2 regions of the Paraburkholderia sp. SARCC-3016 genome follow, and region 2 is predicted to be linked to the other one. Evidence: predicted binding sites of a transcription regulator. Region 2 holds the regulator's gene; the other holds the start of a gene.
The links. The regulator LexA, encoded in region 2, represses DNA repair genes until DNA is damaged. The targets are predictions, from matches to a motif close to ACTGTATNNNNATACAGT.

Region 1: the regulator LexA is predicted to act here: its motif matches at 1,671-1,688, upstream of QYH69_RS31915 (ATP-dependent helicase).

Annotation. Positions count from the first base shown of each region.
Region 1 covers NZ_JAVHZD010000045.1:3,430-7,823, reverse strand. Annotated here, with positions in the region: gene QYH69_RS31930 (RNA-binding S4 domain-containing protein) at 214-432, opposite strand; gene QYH69_RS31925 (hypothetical protein) at 764-1,309, shown strand; gene QYH69_RS31920 (hypothetical protein) at 1,365-1,625, shown strand; gene QYH69_RS31915 (ATP-dependent helicase) at 1,781-3,958, shown strand; gene QYH69_RS31910 (DUF4088 family protein) at 4,030-4,394, opposite strand, start outside.
Region 2 covers NZ_JAVHZD010000007.1:72,502-76,895, reverse strand. Annotated here, with positions in the region: gene cysT (sulfate ABC transporter permease subunit CysT) at 1-470, opposite strand, end outside; gene QYH69_RS09135 (sulfate ABC transporter substrate-binding protein) at 609-1,721, opposite strand; gene lexA (transcriptional repressor LexA) at 2,021-2,671, shown strand; gene QYH69_RS09125 (hypothetical protein) at 2,785-3,135, shown strand; gene QYH69_RS09120 (DUF2939 domain-containing protein) at 3,373-4,050, shown strand; gene QYH69_RS09115 (universal stress protein) at 4,078-4,394, opposite strand, start outside.

The DNA of each region.
Region 1 (4,394 bases), on a different contig from region 2:
GCAGCGTGGCGCGGCACCGCATGCACGGCGCGCGCGGCATGTAATGTTTTTGTCAAAGCGAACAGCTTATTGCGTCGCGCGGCGGCTGTCGATCAGCACGCACGTTCATGGTGCGGAATTTTTGCGAAGCCGGGTGCCCGGGCGGCGCGGCCTCGATCGCAAACGTCGCGAAGCGCCCGGTGCGCAATCGCCGCGCGCACGCGATCGCGGCGCTCACGCTTCGTGGACTGCGATGCGCGTATCGCCGAGCAGCACGACCTGGCCCGCGCGGATCTTGCACGTTTTGCGCAGTTCGATCTGGTCGTCCACTTTCACCGCACCCGATGCGACGAGCGCCTTGGCGGACCCGCCGCTGTCCGCGAGGCCCGTGAGCTTCAGCAGATTGTGCAGTTCGACGTAATCGCCGGTCAGCGTGAAATCGAGGTTGGGCATGGCAGTTGCGGAAAAGGACAACGCATGTCGTCGCGGGACGACGCGCGATGCATCGGAAAGGATTCGCATCATAAGCGAAAGCGAGCGGGGCGTCGCCCTGCGGCGTGACGCGCGAGCGGGTTTGTTCCGAAGACTCGAAGACTTCGCGCGCAACCGGATGTTATGCAGTTGTCAGAGAATGAAACCATCAGTAACAACGGCGGTTGATTACGAACTTCACTCAGAAAAACGCTGTCGGTAGAAGAGCCTGCTGCGTTTTGCATCGGGTCGAACAAGTGCCGGATGTGCGCCGAGGCGCTGCGTCCAGCCGACAACTTCAGAGAGGATCGCCATGACCGAGCTTCGTTCGCTGCTGATCGGCAGCACCATTGCCGCGCTGGCCACGACCGGCGCCGTCGCGCAGACCTCGAGCCAGGGTAGCGAGCCGGGTAGCCAGCGCGTTACCGGGGCGAGTCAGCCCAACCGGGTTTATCAGGTGCCCGCGTCGCCGCAAGCGCCGGCCCCGCAAGCAGCCCAGATCGCGCAGCAAAGCGCGCCGACCACCATGCCGTCGGGCACCCCGCCGAATGCGCCTGCCACGGCGCCCGCCGCGCAAGGCGTGCAAATGCCCGCGCCGACGCCGGCCGGCACACCGCCGCGGCAGACGCTGACCGCCCCGACGCCGCCTGATCCGCTCGTGCAGAAGCGCGATGCCGACGCGCGCGCCAATGCCGAGTATCACGACGCGAAGAAGGCGTCGAAGGCGCAGTACAAGGAACAGTTGAAGAACGCGAAGATCAATCGCGCGGCAGACCGGCAGGCCGCCGCCAACCAGCTGAAGATCGATTCGCAATCGGGCAACGGCACGCAGGTGCCGGATGACGAGACCAAACACTGACTGAACGCGCGCTAGCCGCGCTTACCGATCACCTTGACTGAAGGAGGGATAGCAGATGACCCGATCGACAAACCGGTTGCTTGCCGCATTGATCGTGGGCAGCGTGTCGACGTTCGCCTTTGCGCAAACGTCGCACGATCCGGCCGCCGAGCCGATGACGCACGCCGATAACAAGGCCGCGAAGGAACAGGCGAAGGCCGACAAGAAGGCTGCGGTGGCCCAGGCGAAGGCAGACAGGGAGAAGGCCGACGCGCAGTCGGATGCCAATAAGGCCGCGGCGGATGCGCGCGTGAAGGACGCGAAGAAGCAGGAGTGACAGGCGGCGGCGTGCGTGCCGAAAAAAGGGCGCTTGTCGCCGTACATTGTATGGATATACAGTATGCGTCGCCCTCACTTCGTTTCCGTTCGCACGCCGTGCCTTCCGCCGCCGCTTCCACGTCCGAATCCGCCTTTGCCGCGTCCGGCGCCGATATGCCCGGCGCTTCTGCCTCGCGTGCCGGCGCGTCGGGCGCCGCCGCCTGGCTAGCCAGACTCAATGACGAACAGCGCGCCGCCGTCGAATACGGCGCCGACGACGCCACGCGTGCCCCCGGGGCGCTGCTCGTTATCGCGGGCGCGGGCTCGGGCAAGACAAGCACGCTTGCGCACCGCGTTGCGCATCTGGTCGTCAAGGGCGCGGACCCGCGGCGCATTCTGCTGCTGACGTTTTCACGCCGCGCCGCCCTCGAGATGACGCACCGCGTCACGCGCATCGCCGGCGACGCGCTCGGCGCGCGCGCGGCGCTCGCCCAGGGTTTGACGTGGTCGGGCACGTTCCACAGCGTGGGCGCGCGTTTGCTGCGTGAATACGCTGATCTGATCGGCCTCGCGCAGACCTTCACGATCAACGATCGCGAAGACTCCGCCGACCTGATGAACCTCGTGCGCCACGAACTCGGCTTTTCGGGAAAGGAGCGGCGGTTCCCGTCGAAGTCGACCTGCTTTGCGATCTATTCGCGCGTCGTCAATACGGGTGCACCGCTCGGCGACGTGCTGAACAGCACTTTTCCGTGGTGCCGCGAATGGGAAGCCGATTTGCGCGTGCTGTTTGCCGCGTACGTCGACGCGAAACAGAAGCAAAGCGTGCTCGACTACGACGATCTGCTGCTTTACTGGTCGCATATGGCGGCCGAGCCGTCGATCGCGGCCGATCTGTCGAGCCGCTTCGACCATGTGCTCGTCGACGAATATCAGGACACCAACCGGTTGCAGGCGTCGATCCTGCTCGCGCTGAAGCCCGATGGCCGCGGCCTGACCGTCGTCGGTGACGACGCGCAGTCGATCTATTCGTTTCGCGGCGCGACCGTGCGCAACATCCTCGATTTTCCCGCGCACTTCGACCCGCCGGCGAAGCAGGTCACGCTCGAGCGCAACTACCGGTCGACGCAGCCCATTCTCGCGGCGTCCAATGCGGTCATCGGCCTCGCGTCGGAGCGCTTCACGAAGAACTTGTGGACCGACAAGGCGTCGGCGCAGCGGCCGCGCCTGGTTACGGTCGCCGACGATGCCGCGCAGGCGCGTTATGTCGTCGAACAGGTGCTGGCCGCGCGCGAAGCCGGCGTCAAGCTGAAGTCGCAGGCGGTGCTGTTTCGTGCCGCGCACCATAGCGCCGCGCTCGAGGTCGAGCTGACCCGGCGCAACATTCCGTTCGTCAAGTTCGGCGGACTCAAGTTTCTCGACTCGATACACGTGAAGGACGTGCTCGCGGTGCTGCGCTGGGCGGAAAATCCGCGCGACCGGGTGGCGGGTTTTCGCGTCGTCCAGTTGCTGCCGGGCGTGGGGCCCGCCACGGCGGCGCGCGTGCTGGACATGGCGGCCGGGGCTCCGTCGGCCGGCGTTTCGGCGGCTGGCAACCCCGCGGTCGGCGACGCGGCTCCTGTAGCGGCGCGCACCGCCACGGCTCAAACGCTCGCCGGCTTCGTGCCGCCGCCGCGCGCGCAGGAAGACTGGCCATCGTTCGTCGCACTGATGTCGACGCTGAACGAACGCAAGTCGGTGTGGCCCGCCGAATTCGAGCTGATCCGCCGCTGGTACGAACCGCATCTCGAGCGCAATCACGAAGACGCGATGGTGCGTCACGCGGACCTGCTGCAAATGGAAAGCATCGCCGGCACCTATGCGTCGCGCGAACGGTTTCTGACCGAATTGACGCTCGATCCGCCCGATGCGACGAGCGGCGAGTCCGGCGTGCCGCTGCTCGACGAGGACTATCTGATCCTGTCGACCATTCATTCCGCCAAAGGCCAGGAATGGCGCAACGTATTCGTGCTCAACAGCGTCGACGGCTGCATTCCGTCGGACCTCGCCACGGGCAGCGACGAAGAGATCGACGAGGAGCGGCGTCTGCTGTATGTCGCGATGACGCGCGCGAAGGAAGATCTGCATATCGTCGTGCCGCAGCGCTTCTACGTGCACAACCAGACGCATCTGGGCGACCGGCACGTATGGGCATCGCGTACACGGTTTATTCCAGTGGACCTGGTGCCGCTGTTCGACGCCTACGCGTGGCCACCCGTGGCGGTGACCGCCGCGCCGACCGCGGCAGGGCTGGCGGCTGCCGCGCAAGCCAAAGTGGAAATTGCGGCGAAGCTCAGGAAGATGTGGGAATGAGCGAGCCTCGAGCAGACACCCGGGTGTGATCGCGCAAGCGGCCGCGGGCGCGGAGCAGAGCGCGCCCCACTCTAGCGCGGCTGCCGCTGCTGCTGCTGTTGTTGCGGCGATTGAGGCCGCGGCGCCGGCATAAAGAAGTTGCGCAGCCACGCGGCGAGGCGCGTGAACACGTCGTACGGCTCTTCGACGAAAATCTCCGGCTTCAGCAGCCGCAGGTATTCCATGATCTGCTGCGCTTCCTGCTTCTGAAACGAGCCGTGCGTAATGCCGAGGCGCAACAGACCGCGCAGCTCGCCGAGCTTTTCGCGCGCGGTGCTGCCGAAGCTCGTCTCGCAGGCGACCTTTGCTTCGTACACGCGCTGGCGCAGCGATTCCGCGAGCCGCCACGCGGGCGTCTGCATCGATTCTTCAACGGTCTGAATGTCCTGGGCCGCCG
Region 2 (4,394 bases):
ACGAACGGCAAGCCGATAAACGTCAGCGCGACGAGCACGCCGAGCGGCGTGAACGCGATCTTGAGGCCGAGCGGTTCCAGAAACCGGCCGATCCAGCCGTTGCCCGCATAGACGGCCGCAAGCGAGATGCCGGCCACCGAGGTCGGCAGCGCGAACGGCAGATCGACGATCGCATCGACGACACGCTTGAACGGGAACGTATAGCGCGTGAGCACCCACGCGACGAGAAAACCGAACACGGCGTTGATCAATGCGCCGCCGAGCGCCGCGGAAAACGTGAGCCTGTATGACGCGAGCACACGCGGCGAACCGACCGCGCGCACGAACTGGCTCCAGTCGAGCGTTGCCGTTTTGAGGAACGTGGACGCAAGCGGGATCAGCACCACGAGGCTCAGGTAAGCCACCGTGATGCCGAGCGTCAGGCCGAAGCCCGGCAACGCACTGGGCTTGCGGAAGGTCAACGTCGTCATGCTGGGTACTCTTTCAAAAGTCTTGCCCCGGTCGCTGTTGTGCACAGTGCGCGCACTGCGCAACAGGCATTTCGGTTACACGCTCAAAAGCGCGCCCGAAGGCGCGCTTGCCTGACTGCATCCGCCGCAGCGCGAGTGCTACTGCGGCGAGTAAATCGAATCGAACACGCCGCCGTCGGCAAAGTGCGTCTTCTGCGCGTTCGTCCAGCCGCCGAACGTATCGTCGACCGTGTAAAGCTTAAGCTTCGGAAACTTTTCGGTCAGCGCCGCGGGCACCTTGTTCGAACGCGGACGGTAGAAGTTCTTTGCGGCGATCTCCTGGCCTTCTTCGCTGTACAGGAACTTCAGATACGCTTCGGCGAGCTTGCGCGTGCCATGGCGGTCCACGACCTTGTCGACCACCGCGACGGGCGGCTCCGCGAGAATGCTGACCGACGGCACCACGATCTCGAACTTGTCCGGTCCGAACTCCTTGATCGACAGAAACGCCTCGTTTTCCCATGCGATCAGCACGTCGCCGATACCGCGCTGCACGAAGCTCGTCGTCGCGCCGCGCGCGCCGGAATCGAGCACGCCCGCGTTCTTGTAGAGCTTCGACACGAACGCCTTCGCTGTCTGCTCGTTGCCGCCGGGCTGATGCAGCGCATAGGCCCATGCAGCCAGATAGTTCCAGCGTGCGCCGCCCGATGTCTTCGGGTTCGGCGTCACGATCGCGACGCCCGGCTTCACCAGATCGTCCCAGTCCTTGATGTGTTTCGGGTTGCCCTTGCGCACGAGAAATACGATCGTCGACGTGTACGGCGAGGCGTTATCGGGCAAGCGCTTCTGCCAGTCCTTGTCGACGAGGCCCTTGTTCGCGAGCGCGTCGATGTCGTAGGCGAGCGCGAGCGTCACGACGTCGGCCTGCAACCCGTCAAGCACCGAGCGCGCCTGTGCACCCGAGCCGCCGTGCGACTGCTTGAAGGTGACCGACTCGCCGGTCTGCGCCTTCCATTGCTTGCCGAATGCCGCATTGATGTCCTGGTACAGTTCGCGCGTCGGGTCGTACGACACATTGAGCAGCGTCGTATCAGCATGCGCCTGTGCGGCCAGACCGAGCACCGCGGCCGCACCGATGGCCAGCGAAGCGAAGAATTGCTTCGCGCGCTGTGTCGAGCGCCACGTCGCCCCGCGCCGTGCCGCCTTGTTTGGCGTCGCCGATGTCGTGCGCTCAGACGCGCTATGTGCAAACCCCGTAGTCCGACCGTTCATTGATGTTTTCTCCGCTCGCTGCTGTTTCCCACGCCCGCGATTTGCTTACTCCGCCGGGCCTCATATCGATGTGCAGCCAGTCTATCTGCGGCGCTTCATCATTAAAAATAATGTTTCTTCATTTTTTAATACGCAAAAGTGGTAACGATGGGTCGAATACCGCGTTCGAACGCGGTTTTCGACGTTGAAAGGGCTGGGCTTGCCGGAGGGCGCATCGGCACACGAACTTAAAGTAAAGCTTGAAAAGCGCCGCATACTGTATAAAAATACAGTCACCTGTTCATCCATACAGTGGCGCCATGACCAAACTCACCGCACGACAGCAGCAGGTTTTCGATCTGATCCGCCGCGCGATCGAGCGCACGGGCTTTCCGCCCACGCGCGCCGAGATCGCGGCCGAATTGGGCTTCAGCTCGGCCAACTCGGCAGAAGAGCATCTGCGCGCGCTGGCTCGCAAAGGCGTGATCGAACTCGCTGCCGGCGCGTCGCGCGGCATCCGGCTGCTGGCTGGGCAGGAAGACGCCCCTCATCAGTTCACGCTGCCGCATGCGGCGCTCATGCAGTTGTCGCTTCCGCTCGTCGGCCGTGTCGCAGCCGGCAGCCCGATCCTCGCGCAGGAGCACATCGCGCAGCACTATGCGTGCGATCCGGCGCTGTTCTCCAGCAAACCCGATTACCTGTTGAAGGTGCGCGGCCTGTCGATGCGCGACGCCGGCATTCTCGACGGCGATCTGCTTGCGGTGCAAAAGCGCAGCGAAGCAAAAGACGGCCAGATCATCATTGCGCGCCTTGGCGACGACGTCACGGTCAAGCGCTTGAAGCGGCGGCCGAACGGCATCGAACTGATCGCCGAAAACCCCGATTACGAAAACATCTTCGTCGAGGCCGGCAGTGCGGATTTCGCGCTCGAAGGCATCGCGGTCGGCCTGATCCGGCCAGGTGAATTGTGATTTTCCGCTGATCTGGCGTCGAGTGTCAGCGGATTTCCGTTCAGTTTCGGCTCAGTTTCGGCTCAGTTTTTCGCTCAGTTTCGCTCAGTTTCGGATACCGTCTGGAGAGATTCATGGAACGCCTTGCCCGCTTGCTGCCCTTCCGTCAGTTCGGCCGTCTGCGCCACCTGCGCAACCTCGTGCCATGCGCCGTGCTCGATGCGATGCATGTGCCACGTACCGGCTCGCTGTTCGATTTCGAAGAGCACGAGCAGTCGGTGGTCGAAGCCGACGCGTCGTTGCCATCGTCGCTACCGGCGTTTGCACGCGTCTCGCTGAACGCCGCGCTCAACGCCGAGCCCGCACGCCGCGCGCCGGTGCGTGTTTATCACGGGCCGTCGCGGCTTATCATGGTCGGCACCGTCGATGCCGTGTGCAACATGATCGACCGCTGCATCGCCGAGGAGCACGCGCAAGCAGCGTGAGCGCGCTCGTTCATCGCCAACGCGCATGTCGCCAACGCATGTCGCCAACGCATGTCGCCAACGCGCATGTCGCGAACGGCCGAGGCGCGATGAACTACATGAGATTGCGGGATCGTTTCAGCCAGAACGGGGTCCACGGTAAACCACCCCGTTCACCCCATGAAAGGAACGTCCCGCACGATGATGGTTCGCACAGGCTGCGCGAAACGCGCGATAAATGACCGCATCAGTTGCCGCATGAATCACAAGATGACCGGCAGCGTCAGGCGGTCCGTGCTGGTCACGGTCGTCGTCATCGTTGTCCTGATCGCACTGGCCTTCGCGTATGCATCGCCGTATATCGCACTTGACCGCCTGAAACGCGCAGCCGACACGCGCGATGCAGCAACAGTCAACGAATACGTCGATTTCCCGGCGTTTCGCGAGAGTCTCAAGGAACAGCTCGGGGGCTTGCTAAGACGCAGAATCGACGCGGAAAGTCACGGCAATCCGCTCGCCGCGCTGGGCGCAATGATCGGTGTCGCGTTGATCGGGCCGCTCGTCGACGCGTATGCGACGCCGGACGGCGTCGCCGCGCTGCTCAACGGGATGCCGCCACGTGGTGAACCGGGCGAGCGCCCGCCTGCGTCGCCGGACGCGTCGGCTTCGTCGTCCGCTTCGTCGTCCGATTCGCCGTCAAACAGTGGCAACCCCGCTGCTGCGCCCTCTGCTCCAGCCGCATCATCCGCACCGACAGCATCGGCCGCGAACGGCTCGAAGCCGCCTCAACCTCCGCAAACCACGGCCGGCTATCGCGGCATCAACGAGTTCGTCGTCACGTATCGGCACGGTGTCGGCAACACGCGCTATGCCGCGATTTTCCATCGCGAGAGGCTCTTCACGTGGAAGCTTACGGCAGTCGATCTCGGCGAGTAGGCAGCGCCGGCTCTGCCGGCGCGAGCCTCATGCTGCGGCCGACTGCTCCTCGCCAGGCGACGAACACGCAACGAGAATGCTGCACGACACGCGATCGAGTAGCGGCGTGTTGCCCGCGCCCATCCACCATCGCGAGAGTCCATGCCGGCAGCGATGGCCGACGACGACAAGATCGACCTTCAGCTCTTCCGCGAGCGCCGCGATTTCATCGATCGGATGACCGAACGCAAAGTGCCCTTGCGCCCTGACGCCACGCTCGGTCAACCAGTCGACGCCTTCCTGCAGGATGTCGCGCGCGGTCTTTTCGAAGCTGCCGCACGCCACGTCGGTCAGCAGGCCCGCGC